Regions from separate parts of the Rhodococcus sp. BP-349 genome, predicted to be linked through region 1. Evidence: predicted binding sites of a transcription regulator. Region 1 holds the regulator's gene; each other region holds the start of a gene.

What was found. The regulator LexA, encoded in region 1, represses DNA repair genes until DNA is damaged. The targets are predictions, from matches to a motif close to CGAACANNTGTTCG.
Region 2: the regulator LexA is predicted to act here: its motif matches at 1,888-1,901, upstream of cofD (2-phospho-L-lactate transferase).
Region 3: the regulator LexA is predicted to act here: its motif matches at 2,164-2,177, upstream of HQ325_RS06590 (HNH endonuclease signature motif containing protein).

What each region holds. Positions count from the first base shown of each region.
Region 1 covers NZ_JABUDR010000003.1:835,724-840,742, forward strand. The annotation lists gene HQ325_RS20300 (acyl-CoA dehydrogenase family protein) at 52-1,194, shown strand; gene lexA (transcriptional repressor LexA) at 1,256-2,038, opposite strand; gene HQ325_RS20310 (hypothetical protein) at 2,302-2,718, shown strand; gene nrdR (transcriptional regulator NrdR) at 2,831-3,328, shown strand; gene hrpA (ATP-dependent RNA helicase HrpA) at 3,330-5,019, opposite strand, start outside.
Region 2 covers NZ_JABUDR010000001.1:2,008,015-2,013,033, reverse strand. The annotation lists gene HQ325_RS09545 (phosphomannomutase/phosphoglucomutase) at 1-114, opposite strand, end outside; gene HQ325_RS09540 (DUF3499 domain-containing protein) at 251-658, opposite strand; gene HQ325_RS09535 (metallopeptidase family protein) at 826-1,248, shown strand; gene HQ325_RS09530 (WhiB family transcriptional regulator) at 1,295-1,525, opposite strand; gene cofD (2-phospho-L-lactate transferase) at 2,129-3,085, shown strand; gene HQ325_RS09520 (coenzyme F420-0:L-glutamate ligase) at 3,082-4,440, shown strand; gene HQ325_RS09515 (NUDIX hydrolase) at 4,451-5,008, shown strand.
Region 3 covers NZ_JABUDR010000001.1:1,394,746-1,399,764, forward strand. The annotation lists gene HQ325_RS06585 (beta-xylosidase) at 1-616, shown strand, start outside; gene HQ325_RS06590 (HNH endonuclease signature motif containing protein) at 647-2,143, opposite strand; gene HQ325_RS06595 (hypothetical protein) at 2,549-2,788, opposite strand; gene HQ325_RS06600 (lipase family protein) at 2,862-4,007, shown strand; gene HQ325_RS06605 (response regulator transcription factor) at 4,067-4,753, shown strand; gene HQ325_RS06610 (HAMP domain-containing sensor histidine kinase) at 4,825-5,019, shown strand, end outside.

The DNA of each region.
Region 1 (5,019 bases):
ACAGGGTTCTACTGTCGAAGGAGATCCGCAGTACGTCTGACGAGGAGAACCATGAAGCGCACGTTGTTCGAGGCCGAGCACGACCTTTTCCGCAGCTCGTACAAGAAGTTTCTCGAGCAGCATGTCGCGCCGCACCATGCCGAGTGGGAGACGCAGAACATCGTCGACCGCGGCGTGTGGGTCGAGGCCGGCAAGCAGGGCTTCCTGGGCATGGCAGTGCCGGAGGAGTTCGGCGGCGGCGGAGTCAAGGACTTCCGCTACAACGCCATCGTCACCGAGGAGACCACGGCCGGCGGGTACAGCGGCATCGGGTTCACGCTGCACAACGATGTCGTCGCTCCGTACCTGATCGAGCTGACCAACGACGAGCAGAAGCAGCGCTGGCTGCCCGGCTTCTGCTCCGGCGAGCTGATCACCGCGATCGCGATGACCGAACCCGGTACGGGCAGCGACCTGCAGGGCATCAAGACCAAGGCCGTCCGGGACGGTGACGACTGGGTGCTCAACGGCTCCAAGACGTTCATCACCAACGGCATCAACGCCGACATCATCATCGTGGTGGCGTGCACCGATCCGGAGAAGGGCGCGCAGGGCTTCAGCCTGTTCGTCGTCGAGCGCGACATGCCCGGATTCGAGCGCGGCCGCAACCTCGACAAGATCGGTATGAAGGCGCAGGACACCGCGGAGCTCAGCTTCACCGACGTTCGCATTCCCGCCGCCAACATGCTCGGCGAGGAGGGCATGGGCTTCATCTACCTGATGCAGAACCTGCCGCAGGAGCGTCTGTCGATCGCCGTCGTCGCGGCCGCCGCGATGGAGTCGGCGCTGGCGATGACCATTCAGTACTGCAAGGACCGCAAGGCCTTCGGTAAGCCGATCGGCAAGTTCCAGAACACACGCTTCGTGCTCGCCGAGTGCGCGACCGAGACGACTGCCGTCCGCATCATGGTGGACAAGTACATCGAGCAGCTCAACGCGAACGAGCTGTCGGTGCAGGAAGCCGCCATGGCCAAGTGGTGGACCACCGAGAACCAGGTCAAGCTCATCGACCGGTGCCTGCAGCTGCACGGTGGCTACGGCTACATGAAGGAGTACCCGATCGCCAAGGCGTACATGGACTCTCGCGTGCAGACCATCTACGGCGGTACGACGGAGATCATGAAGGAGATCATCGGCCGCGGGCTGGATCTGTAACCACACCGAACACGACGAAGCCGGCGCTGGATGTCCAGCGCCGGCTTTCGTCTGTCGTGGATCAGAGCTTGCGCATCACCGTGACGACCTTGCCCAGGACCACGGCGTCGTTACCGGGAATGGGTTCGAACAGGTCGTTGTGGGGGAGCAGCCACACGTCGCCACCGGTGCGCTTGAACGTCTTGACCGTGGCTTCGCCGTCGATCATGGCGGCAACGATGTCGCCGTTGTCCGCAACGTTCTGCTGGCGGACCACGACCCAGTCTCCGTCGCAGATCGCGGCGTCGATCATCGACTCACCGACGACGCGGAGAAGGAACAGCGAGCCGGACCCGACGAGCTCGCGCGGAAGCGGGAACACGTCCTCGACGGCCTGCTCCGCGAGGATGGGACCACCCGCGGCGATGCGCCCCAGGACGGGGACGAAAGTCGGCGCGGGCAGGCGATCGTCGTCCGACGACGGTGCGTCCGCGCTGTCGAGGTGATTCGTGGTATCCGCGGCGACGAGGTCGTCCTGCGCGACGGCGGAGACCTCTTCGGGGCGCCCGTTCTCGCCCGGCAGACGTACGTCGACGGCGCGGGGACGGTTGGGGTCGCGGCGCAGGAATCCCTTGCGCTCGAGGGTGCGCAGCTGGTGCGCGACCGACGAGGTGGACGTCAACCCGACGGCGTCACCGATCTCCCGGATGCTCGGGGGATAGCCGCGCTCGACCACCGACGCACGGATCACCTCGAGCACTCGCCGCTGACGTTCGGTGAGACCGGACTCGGTGTCGGCGGTCGTGGCCGAGCCGGTCGCTGACGCGCGCCCGCCGACCGTGCCGGATGAGCTGTCGTCCTTCATCGAGATACCTCCATCGGTAGCAGTGGACGTGGGGCAGGTGGTGCTGGTGTCACGTCCGTTGTGCGTGTGTCGAACCTAAACCGAAACGGGACTCGGATCAAACACCTGTTCGAAGCGTGTCGCGTGTTCGATGCACTTTGTCGGACCGGACTGCTATACATCGAACATGCGTTCATTCGAACGCGTGGGCGAATGTGTTGTTCGAACACCTCGGTGCATCGGCGACGCGGACGGCCACCGGCTATCCACGAGGAGTGGTTGCAATGACTCGAAGTGACCTGCTGACTGTCGGCACCGCACGTTCCATCGACATGCACGCACCCGGCCGCACACGCTGGACCTGCGACGACGATTCCTACTGGGGTGTGACCGACCGCGCGGCCGGGTCCACGATGACCGACCTCCGCGAGCGCACGACGGTCCGTCGCAGCCCCGCTCCGCGTGATTCCCGCCGGCCCGACGGCGGCGCCGTCGACTACCGTCGCCGCTCGAACGGTGTCTCGCAGGTCGAACACCGCACTCGTCGTGGACACGGATTCGCGACGTCCGTCGCTGTGGCGCTGATCACAGCTGTGTCCGCTCTGGGGCTGGTGGGACTGGCGAACATGCGCTCCGCCGCCGTTCCGGCACAGCCGTCCGTCTCGCAGCAGGCGGAGATGGGCGTCGTCGCCGGACGCTGACACCGACCGGGCACGTCCCCGGGGCCGACGGAGCCCGCCCCGGTACGCTGGACACACCGAGAGCCGCCGTGGCGCTCGGGAATTGCCCGAGCCATCGAGGGGTCTCTGTCCGATGCACTGCCCGTTCTGCCGCCACCCCGACTCACGCGTCGTCGATTCGCGGGAAGCGGAAGAGGGCCAGGCGATCCGGCGACGGCGTTCCTGCCCCGAGTGCGGTCGACGGTTCACCACGGTGGAGACAGCGGTGCTGTCCGTCGTGAAGCGCAGTGGTGTCAGTGAGCCCTTCAGCCGCGAGAAGGTGGTCAAGGGAGTCCGCCGGGCCTGCCAGGGCCGCCAGGTCGACAACGACGCGCTCGTTCTGCTCGCCCAGCAGGTCGAGGACACGGTACGGGCTTCCGGGTCGGCCGAGATTCCCAGCAACGAGGTCGGACTCGCCATCCTCGGGCCACTGCGCGATCTCGACGAGGTGGCCTATCTCCGGTTCGCCTCCGTCTATCGTTCGTTCAGCAGTGCGGACGACTTCGAACGCGAGATCGAGGACCTTCGTCGCCATCGTGCCGAGCACGATGACACCCCCGCCGAGGACGCGGAGCCCGCTGCTCAGCGGTGAGTCACCGTCGCACTGTGCGTCGGACGTCGTCGATCGCCTTGCGCACCCGCTTCTCGCTCACGGGGTACAGCGTTCCGAGGGTCTGAGCGAACAAGTTCACCCTCAGCTCCTCGATCATCCAGGCGATCTCCCGCACGGCATCGCTGCGGCCCACCGAGTCCGGTACCGACCCGAGCAGGGCGTCGTAGTCCGCGTAGACGCGGTCCAGCACGTCCATCCCCGCCGCGTCGCGGCGAGCGCTGGACGGGAATGCGCGTAGTCGGCGTTCGGCTGCGTCGAGATAGCGCGGCAGATGCGGCAGGTGCGCTTCGCCGGTCTCGAAGACGTACCCCGGAAAGATCAGCCCGTCCAGCTGCTGGCGCACGTCGTCCGCGGCGTCACCGGTCGCGTCGTCGAGCGCGAGGCGGACCCTTGTCGCGGCACCGAGAGACGGCTCCGCCGTGCGGAGCACCGCGGCCGTCCGGCCGGCGAGTTCACCCCGAACCGCCTTCTCCAGCGCCGCGTACGCCTCGGGCGTGGACACCGGGCCGCCGTGCTTCATCATCAGCTCGTCGGCGGCGAGGGTGCGGCAGTCCTCGACGAACGCCTCGATGCTCCCGTGGGGATTCTGACCCAGCGCCAGCCGCTGCGCCGGGGAGCGTCCGGTCAGCAGGTTCTTCGTCGACAACGGCATCGCGTCGAGCAGGAGGCGTCGGGTGCCCTCGCGCATCGCTGCTCGCTGCTCGGCGGCGGTGCCCAGGACACGAACGGCGACTCCGCCCTTCTCCGGGACCAGAGCGGGATAGCCGGTCACCTTCTGCGAGTTGACCGTTCGGGTGACAGTGGGCTCGAGTGTGCCGATGGTCTCGGACGTCCACCGTGTCACCGGAGCCTTCTCCGAGTCCTTGGCGGCGACGCCGACCGCAGCGGCCGCGGCGGCACCGAGTCGGGTGCGCAAGGCGGAGAGGGACGTGTCCTTGTCCAGTCGACGGCCGCGATCGTCGACCACCACGAACGTCATCTTCAGGTGGCGGGGCAGCGCGGACGGCTCGAAATCCGACGGTGCGATCGGCACGGCACCCATGCGGGTGAGTTCACGCGACAGTGCGACCAGGAGCGGTTCCGTCCTCGGACGCATCGCCGCGACGGCGGCCACCGCGTGGTCGGGTGCTGGGACGACGTTGCGACGCAACTCCTTCGGAAGAGTCTTGATCAGGGCCGTCACCAACTCGACGCGCATGCCGGGGACGAGCCAATCGAATCCGACGTCGGCGACGCGGGGGAGGAGGGCGATGGGGATGGTGATGGTGACGCCGTCGTCCTCCGTGCCCGGCTCGAACTGATACGTCAGAGGGAATTGCGCCTCGCCCTGACGCCAGGCGTCGGGATAGTCGCCCTCGACGACCGCGGCGGCGTCCGGGTTGACGACGGTGGCGCGATCGAAGTCCAGCAGGTCCGGCGTCGTGCGGGACGCCTTCTTCCACCACCGGTCGAAGTGACGAGCCGACACCACGGTCGCAGGTACACGCTCGTCGTAGAAGGCGAAGAGGGTGTCGTCATCGACGACGATGTCGCGTCGGCGGGCGCGCGACTCCAGTTCCTCGGCGTCGCTGCGCATCTCCTGGTTGGCGTGGAAGAAGCGGTGGTGCGTGCGCCACTCGCCCTGTACGAGGGCGTGGCGGATGAACAGGTCGCGCGAGACCTCGGCATCG
Region 2 (5,019 bases), on a different contig from region 1:
CGCGAAGGCGGCTCCCACGTCGGCGACGAAGTCCTCGTCGATCTGCTCTCCGACGACACCGCGCACGTCGTACGCCTTGATGACGCTGTGAACCAGGTCAGCTGGTCGGGCCACTGCACACTCCTGCATCTGGGACGAACCGGACGGATCACGCGCGACGTCGAGTCGACGAGACCATGCTGGGAGCCTAGTGCCCGGAGGCGACACGCGAGCAGTCCTGCAGCCCTACGCTGCGCCGGAGAACCGTCGTTCAGCTGGTGGGGTCGGGCAGAACACGCAGATGTCCGCGTCGGCCCGTGCGTGTCGGCGCAGCGGCCGGTGTGTCGGTGGACGCTCGCGAGTCGGAGGAGGACGCCCGTCGACCGAACGACGGAGCGGGACGCTCACGCGCGCCGGCCTCGCGGACCGCCTCGGCGAGTGCCGTCAGGTCGTCGTCGTCCGGGCTGGACGTGGAGAACCCACCTTCGTACCGCACCATCTCCCACCCCTTGGGGGCGGTGATCGACGATCCGTGCACCTCGCACAGGTCCCACGAGTGAGGTTCGTCCACGGTGGCGAGGGGTCCGACGACTGCGGTCGAGTCGGAGTACACGTACGTCAACGTCGCAACGGCCGGCCTCTTGCATCCCGGTCGGCAGCATCCCCGCACAGCTCTCACAGCTCGAACCCTAGCGCGTGTCCTCCGGCGTACCCCGCAGGACACGGTCGTAGCATGGGCGCGTGTCGTTCACCGGATCCTCTCAGCCCCGCGGCCGCTCCGGCGGACGTCCCGGACGCGACCATCGACCATCGAGCTCGCGGGCCGCGGCACGGCGGGGGCGCGGAATGCGCGGCACTCTGTTCCCCGACACGGTGCCCGCTCGCAGATCTCGCGCCGAGAAGTTCGACGCGGCGGTACTGGACGCGTTCGCCGAGATCGACCGCAAGTGGCACGACCGGCTGACGAAGCTGGACATCGCCGTCGACGACGTGCCGAAGATCCGTGCGGTGGACCCGGAATCGGTGAACTGGCCACCCGAGGTCGTGGCCGAGGGACCGGTGCCGTTGTCGAGACTCGTTCCGGCGGGAGTGGACACGCGCGGAGCGACGACGCGGGCGCGGATCGTGCTGTTCCGTCGGCCCCTCGAGCGGAGAGCACACGACTCGCTGGAGCTGACGGACCTGGTGCACGATGTGTTGGTGGAACAGGTGGCGACCTACCTGGGGGTCACGCCCGAGGTGGTCGACCCCGACACCGAGGACGACTGAGGCCTCGGTGCCTGCAGCATTGCGACCACTGCGGTGACGCGACGCGTCAGATGATGCCGCGCTTGAGGCGGCGACGTTCGCGCTCGGACAGCCCACCCCAGATGCCGAAGCGCTCGTCGTGCGCCAAGGCGTACTCGAGGCAGTCGTCCTTCACCTCGCACCCGAGGCAGATGCGCTTGGCCTCGCGCGTCGAGCCGCCCTTCTCCGGGAAGAACGCCTCGGGATCGGTCTGGGCGCACAGAGCGCGCTCCTGCCACTGATCCTCGAGCGGATCCATATCGCCCGGCACCAGGCTCAGATGCAGTGCGGGAGCAGGCATTCCGAGAGTCGTGAGCGGCGGGTCGACGTCGTCGACCGAGACGTCCTCCGAGTCGATCCCGTCCACGGGATCCACCGGGGCGTCCTCCGTCACGGGATCCACCTCGAGTACGTCGTCGAGTTCCCCGACGGGGGACTCCTGTCGACCGAGGTCGTGGTGTTGTTCCGGCATCACGTCCGCCTCCTCACCTGTTCGAGCGCAGTTGTTGTCGGTCACTTGTGTCGATGATCGACCGCGAAGCCGGATCGAAGAGCGAATCCTCGTGCCACCATGGGACGTGACGCTGCTGTGGGCAGCGCGCGAACTCGTGTCGAATCATGGGAACACGTGTTCGAACGGTGGTTCGCTACAAGCGATTCCGCTGTTCGAACCGTTAATGACATGACTGTGATTAGACACGCCGCGGTGTGTCGCGGTCAAGCGGACCGCTCGATTTGCAATACCATCCGATCTCCGGTTTTCCCGGAAGGCGACACTTCCCCGGTGTTTCGCGTCGGACACGCCGTGGTTCGCGCCCACCGGCCCGATCGCGCCGACGGCGACCGCCTAGGGTCGAGGGTCATGAAGGTGACTGTGGTGGTGGGCGGCGTCGGTGGCGCGCGGTTCCTCCAGGGGGTACGAGAACTGCTGGGACCGGACGGCGACATCACGGCGGTCGTGAACGTCGGTGACGACGTCTGGATGCACGGTCTGCGCATCACACCCGACCTCGACACCTGCATGTACACGCTCGGCGACGGCATCGACACCGAGCGAGGGTGGGGTCGACGCGACGAGACCTGGAGCGTCAAGGAGGAACTCGCGGCCTACGGGGCCCACCCGGACTGGTTCGGGCTCGGCGACCGCGACATCGCGACGCACCTGATCCGGACGCGGATGCTGCGCACCGGGTACCCGCTCTCCGCGATCGTGGAGGCGCTGTGCGACAGGTGGTCTCCGGGTGTCCGCCTGCTGCCCGTCACGGACGACCGCAGCGAGACCCATGTGGTGATCACCCATCCCGACGACGGGACCGACAAGGCCGTTCACTTCCAGGAGTGGTGGGTGCGCCACCGTGCTGCTGTGACGACTCACAGTTTCGCGTACGTCGGAGCGGACAAGGCGACCCCGGCGAACGGCGTCGTCGAGGCGATCGAGACCGCGGACGCGGTACTGCTCGCACCGTCCAACCCGGTGGTCAGCATCGGCGCCGTCCTGGCGGTGCCCGGTATCCGCTCCGCACTGCGCACCACACCCGCGAAGGTCGTCGGGCTCTCCCCCGTCATCGACGGCAAGCCGTTGCGCGGCATGGCCGACGAGTGCCTGTCCGTCATCGGGGTGGAGACGACGGCCGAGGCCATCGGCCGCCACTACGGTGCTCGCTCGGCCGCCGGCATCCTCGATGCCTGGCTTATACACGAGACCGACACCGCCGACGTCCCCGGAGTGGACGTGCGTGCGGTCCCTCTGCTCATGACCGAACCCGCGGTGACCGCACGGATGGCGCGCGCCGCGCTCGAGGCAGCGGGCGTCCTGTGACCCGATCCGCCGGTCCGGGCGATCATGCACCGGGCGGTTCGATCGAGGTGATTCCCGTCGCGGGACTCCCCGAGTTCCGGCCGGGCGACGATCTGGTGACAGCAGTCGTCACGGCAGCACCGTGGCTCGCCGACGGCGACGTCCTGGTGGTCACGAGCAAGATCGTCTCCAAGGTCGAGGGGCGGCTCGTGACCGCACCGACGGACCCGGAGGCGCGAGATGCCCTGCGTCGCATCCTCGTCGAGCAGGAGGCCGTGCGCGTCCTCGCTCAACGGGGTCGCACGCTCATCACCGAGAACCGACTCGGGATCGTCCAGGCCGCGTCCGGCATCGACGGATCCAACGTGTCGACGGACGAGTTGGCGCTGCTCCCCGAGGATCCCGACGCGTCGGCGAGCGTGCTGCGCGACGGTGTACGCCGTTCACTGGGCGTGGACGTCGCCGTCGTCGTCACCGACACGATGGGCCGAGCCTGGCGGAACGGACAGACGGACAACGCGATCGGATCGGCAGGACTGCCCGTCCTGCACGCGTACGCCGGTGGTCGGGACGCGCAGGGTAACGAACTGATGGTCACGGAGGTCGCCCTGGCGGACGAACTCGCGTCCGCGGGAGATCTGGTCAAAGGCAAGCTCGGCTCGGTCCCGGTCGCCGTCGTCCGAGGGCTGCACTATGCGGACGACGGTTCCTCCGCACGGGATCTCGTGCGCCCCGGGGAGGACGATCTCTTCTGGTTGGGAACGCAGGAGGCGATGCGACGGGGCGCGCTCGGAGCGGTTCCCGCCCGGAGGTCGGTCCGCGAGTTCGACTCGACTCCGGTCGATCCCGCGATGGTCGAGGCCGCCGTGGCGGACGCGGTCACCGCACCGGCCCCCCATCACTCCCACCCGATGCGGTATGTCGCCGTCCGTACCCCGGCACTGCGCACCGCGCTGCTCGATGCGATGGCGGCTCGCTGGCGCGCGGACCTCGAACGCGACGGACGCAGCGAGGACTCGATCGAGGCACGTCTGGCCCGTGGTGATCTGCTGCGCACCGCGCCGGAACTGATTCTGGTGTTCGCGGTGCTCGACGACGCACACGACTATCCCGACGCGCAACGGCAGTCCGCGGAGACCGTCATGTTCACGGTCGCGGCGGGCGCGTCTGTGCAGGCCTTCCTGGTGTCCCTCGCGGCACGTGGCCTCGGCAGTTGCTGGGTGGGGTCGACCATCTTCGCCGCCGACACCGTGCGCGAGACGCTCGAACTGCCCGACGACTGGCACCCCGTCGGGGCCGTCGCTGTCGGACACCCGCTCACTCCCCCGTCGCCCCGCGCGCCGACGCCGCCCGGCTCCGCGTTCCGAGAACTGTGAGGAATCGTCCATGAGCGCCGAGAGCCTCCACGAGTCGGCGCGAGAGATGCTCCGTACCTGGTCCACCACCGACCCGCACGACGACTCGATGCGCCACACGATGCTGGCGTTTCTCGACAGCGCGCCGCGTGGCTGTCTCCGCGAGAACGTTGCCGGTCATGTCACCGCGTCGGCTCTGGTGCTCGATCAGGGTGGGTGCCACGTGCTCCTGACGCTGCACCCGCGGGTCGGACGATGGCTCCAACTGGGCGGACACTGCGAGGTCGACGACGACACCGTGCGCGACGCGGCACTGCGCGAGGCGCGTGAGGAGAGCGGGATCGACGACCTGCTTCTCGAGCCGGAACTGCTCTCGATCCACACGCACCCGATCACGTGTTCGCTCGGTGAGCCGACGCGCCATCTCGACCTGCGCTTCGTCGTGCGCGCCGCGGACGGTGCGCACATCGTCCGCAGCGCGGAGTCGAACGACCTGCGGTGGTGGCCCGTCGACGACCTCCCCGGCGGTGAGGCGGGCGCCGAACGAGACGCCCTGCGGGACATGATCTCCCGCGCGGCGGCTCGCTGATCCTTCGACGC
Region 3 (5,019 bases), on a different contig from region 1:
GGAGGTGTGGAACGAGCCGAACATCACGACGTACTTCACGCCGCTACCCGATCCGACGGTGTACGCGCTGATGCTGCGCGCGACGTACCGCGCCATCAAGAAGGTGCTCCCGGATTCGCTGGTGCTCGCCGGCGGCATGGCGCCCGCCGTGAACAACGGCACCAACATCTCGCCGACGGCCTTCCTCTCGTCGCTGTACACCCTCGGAGCGAATCGCTATTTCGATGCCTTCAATGTCCACCCGTACACGTGGCCGTTTCTTCCGAACGATCTGGCGACGGCGCCGTGGAACACCGCGATGGCGATGTGGTCGATGCACGATGTGATGGCCGCCGAGGGTGACGGCGACAAACAGATCTGGATCACCGAGATGGGGGCGCCCACGGGGACCGACGAGAACGCCATGAGCGAGGAGGGGCAGGCCGAGTCCATCGCCATCATGCTCAATGCCCTTCTCGGCAATTCTTGGCTCGGGCCGGCCTATGTGTACAGCCTGCGCGACTCGGGCAGCGACCTGTCCGACACGGAGCAGAACTTCGGAGTGGTACGCCGCGATTTCTCGCCCAAGCCTGCGCTCGCCGAGATCACGGAGTTCACGGCTGAACATTCCGGCTGAGCATCCGGGTTCACCCGTGTCGGGATTCGCTCAGTCGTCCGGCGGCGGCGCGAGGTGCCGTTCGGGAAAGTTCAGGTGGTTCGGGATGCCGTGCCGACCCTCGTCGATGACGGCAGGCGGATGCCACAGCACTGTTCCCGGGTACGGATGACCCGGAGGAGCGATGCTGGTGGCCCACTGGCCGGTGCGTTCGCCGACGAGAGGGTGGTGGACGTCGCACGCCAGCGCGAGATCGTCGATGTCGGTGAGACCGCCCGCCGCCCAGTCGTCGACGTGGTGCGCCTCGCACCGTGACGCGGGGGCCGTGCACCCCGGCCCGGTGCAGCCGCGGTCGCGGGCGAACAGGGCGAGCCGTTGGTCGGTGCTCGCACACCGGCGAGCTCGGGCGAAGTGCAGCGTGCTGCCGCTCGCCCCGTCGAAGACGCGGAGGTAGTGGTGCGCTTCGGCTGCCCGCCGCACCACCTCCGCCACCGGAATCGTGGACCCGGTGGCGGTGAGCCCGAGACCCGCTGCGGCAGTGAGTTGCTCGAGTGACACCGACACGATCACGGACAGCGGTACGCCGCGGTGCTGTCCGTGGCGCCCCGACGACAGCGAGTCCTTCAGCAGGTATGTCAGTGCATCGTGATTGCGCTGGCCGGGGGTGCGGTGATCCCACTCGGCCTCCTGGTCCCGCGCGTCGGTCGGAGCCGGGGCATCGAGATCGACTGCTGCGGGGGCACCCTCGGGAGTGAGGGTTCCCGGTGCCGCGAACTTGGCGAACAACGCCTCGAGGACGGCACGCAGCTCGGGATCGGCGCAGAAGCGGCCGGTCGTCATCGAATCGGGGCCCTGGGGATCGAGTTCGAAGAAGCGCTTCCGGGCGCGGTCACGATCATCAGGCTCCGCGCCGTCGGGATCGAGGTATTCGGTGAGGCGCGTCGCGATGGCCGTGAGTTCCTCCGGCCCGACGGTCCGCGCAAGGTCGGCGAGGGTCTGCTCGGCGGAGTCACGGGTCTCGGCGTCGACTGCATGGGGAAGCTTCTTCAGGAACGAGCGGATGATCGAGACGTGTGCCTCTGCCAGCGCGCCGTCCCGTGCCGCCGAGGCCGTGTGGGGGAGCGGCGGATCCAGCGCCTCGCCCGTCATCGTGGTGCCGGTCCCGAGATCGCGGGCCACGGCGAGCCGGGATGCCGCAGCAGCCGTGGTGATGCGCAGCATGTGGGCCAGCGCATGCGGCACGCCGCTCGCTCCGATGGCACCGAGCACCGAGTCGAAGCCCGAGCCGGCCACCAGGCCGTTGAGCCAGGTGTGTGACGCGCCGGTGAGCAGCCGACGGGTGTTCTCGGCCCCGCACACGAGCGCCAGTCGGTCCTCGCTGGTGAGCGTCGACGCGTCGAGCTCGGCGATGCCCTCGACCGCGGAGGCGAGCTGGGCGAGCAGCGCGCACACGCGAGGATCGTCGACCGGCGCGGCGACAGCAGGCAGCGCGCCGACATGTCGGCCCATCTGCACCTGCCAGGCCGACCCTGGATCCCCCGATTCCATGACCTCAGACTACATGCAATCGAACATATGTTCGATAGTAGATGTCACCAACTGTTTACAGCGAACTGCCCATCGTTCACAGGTGAACGATGGGCAGTCGGTCTGTACGAAGTGTCAGCGTGAACGGTAGCTGTGCGACATCTGGCGTCCCTGGAAGTCCAGGTCGCGTCCGCCGGACAACAGTGCGACCGCGAGTGCTGCCGCCCCGACGAGTGTCAGTGTGATCATCATGTGTTTCCTCCGATCGTGCTGAGGTCGGTTCCCCTGACCGGCCTCGACGAGAACGTGTCCCGCCGTGCTCCATGATTGCCCGTTCCGGGGTGGTTTCCACCGGAATGAGGGGCACCCCACGTGGTGCCGATCGAGGCGACGCGGGTCACAACTGAGTGTGACGCGAGGTCACGGCTACTCGCGCAGACCGTCGGCCAGCTCGAAGACCCGGCCCACGTAGCGAGAGACGAAGACGTCGAGTGCGTGGTCGGACAACTCCAGGCACCCCACCCGTCGGAACCAGTGTTCGAGGTCCACCAGCTTGTCGCCGAGGGCCACTCGATGGTCGTCGAGCGCCCGGAGTTCGTCCGCGACCGCGCGCAGCTCGAGCACCTTGTCGTTCACCGAACTCTGCGTCGCACCCACCTCGTCCATGACTGAAGAGCCTAGCGGTGATCGAACATATGTTCTAGTCCGGAATCCGGTGTCGTGGCGGTACGGTGACGCCGTGCCGAACCGCTCCCGCCGCCTGCTGCGCGCCCTGGTGACCCTGACCGCCACGACGTCCGTCGCGCTGACCCTCACGGGTGTGGCGCACGCGCAGGACCGCGACCCGGGCACGCTCGTCGGATCGACGGCGTCGCCTGCCCCGATCCCCGGAAGTGTCGACGCCCGGCGCATCACCTACTGGTCGGTGGGCTCGCAGAACGAGCCTGCCCTGAGTACCGGTGGCGTCTATCTGCCGCGCGGTGAGGCGCCCGAGGGCGGCTGGCCCGTCATCGCATGGGCGCACGGCACGTCCGGGCTCGGCGACGACTGCGCTCCGTCGGTCGTGGGTCCCACGTTGCCGGACCGCGACTTCCCGTACCTCCAGACGTGGCTCGACCGCGGTTACGCGATCGTCGCCACGGACTACGTGGGTCTCGGTACCCCCGGAGTGATGCCGTACCTGGACGGCAAGGTGCAGGCGCACAGTGTCGTCGACAGTGTCACCGCTGCACGGGAACTGGAGCCCACCCTGTCGAATCGGTGGGTCGCTATCGGCCAGTCCCAGGGCGGCGGCGCCGCGGTGACGACCGCGCGGTACGCCACCGAATACGGCGGCGCCGGCCTGGACTACCTCGGCGCCGTCGGGACCGGTGTGCCCGCCAACATCGAACTCGTCCTGCTCCCGCTCGGGCCCGGTGTGCCGCCCGTCGCGATTCCGGACGGTCTCACGTCGTACGTCTTCTACATCCTGGCGGGACTGCGCGCCGCCCATCCGGAGATAGATCTGAACTCCTACCTCACGCCGCTCGGTCGGCAGTGGGTCGACACCGCCGAGACGCAGTGCGCGAACCCGTTCCACGACGCGGTGTCCGGGTTGCGACTCGGCGACATGTTCTCGCGGCCGTTGGCGCAGATCCCGAACGTGTACGGATTGCTGAACGACTACATGGGTGTGCCCACCTCCGGGTACGACCGCCCCGTGTTCATAGGCCAGGGACTGCGGGACCTCGACGTGCCGGCACCGTCCGCGCTGTCGCTCGCGGCGGCCATGACGGCCAGCGGCGAACCGCTCACCTTCCGGACCTACCCGGGCGACCACAGTCAGACGTTCCGTGACTCGCAGCCCGACGCCATCGCCTTCGTCGACCGGCTGTTCGGGCGCTGACGCAGGCCGTCTCCATGTCCTCTCAGCAGCGTCTCAGTCGTCAGGGACACACTGTTCCCATGCGTGTACTGGTGACCGACGACGATCGTGCCGTCCGAGAATCGCTACGACGGTCGCTGACGTTCAACGGGTACACCGTGGACCTGGCGACCGACGGTCTCGACGCCCTCGAGAAGGTCGCGGCCGAGCGACCGGACGCGTTGGTGCTCGACGTCATGATGCCGAGGCTCGACGGGCTCGAGGTGTGCCGCCGTCTGCGCAGCACCGGCGACGATCTGCCGATCCTGGTCCTGACGGCTCGTGACTCCGTGTCCGAGCGCGTGGCGGGTCTCGACGCCGGCGCGGACGACTACCTGCCCAAGCCCTTCGCCCTCGAGGAGTTGCTGGCGCGGCTGCGCGCCCTGTTGCGACGCACCGGCGGGGAACTGGGTCCGGACAGCGAGGCCATGACGTTCGCGGATCTGTCGCTCGACCCCGTCACGCGTGAGGTGCGACGCGGCGAACGCCCGATCAGTCTCACCCGCACCGAGTTCTCGTTGCTCGAGATGTTGCTCGCCAACCCCCGACGGGTGCTCAGCCGGAGTCGCATCCTCGAGGAGGTGTGGGGCTACGACTTCCCGACGTCGGGCAACGCTCTCGAGGTGTATGTCGGGTATCTGCGACGCAAGACCGAGGCCGACGGCGAGACCCGACTCATCCACACCGTCCGCGGTGTGGGCTACGTGCTGCGGGAAACGCCTCCGTGATGGTTGCTCCCTTCGGCCGTCGGCGGGGCGAGGCCGGGACCGACAAGGCGCGCGCGGCGCAGGACGGACTGATGCGTCCTCCGATGCCGCTCACCCGCTCGGTGTCGCTGCGGTGGCGTGTCACGCTGCTCGCGGCGTCCGTCGTGGCCATCGCGGTCGCCGTCATGGCGATCGCGGCGTACGCGGTGGTGTCCCGTGCGCTGTACGGCGACGTGGACAACCAGCTCCGCACCCGGGCGAGTGCGCTGATCGAGACCAACCTCGTC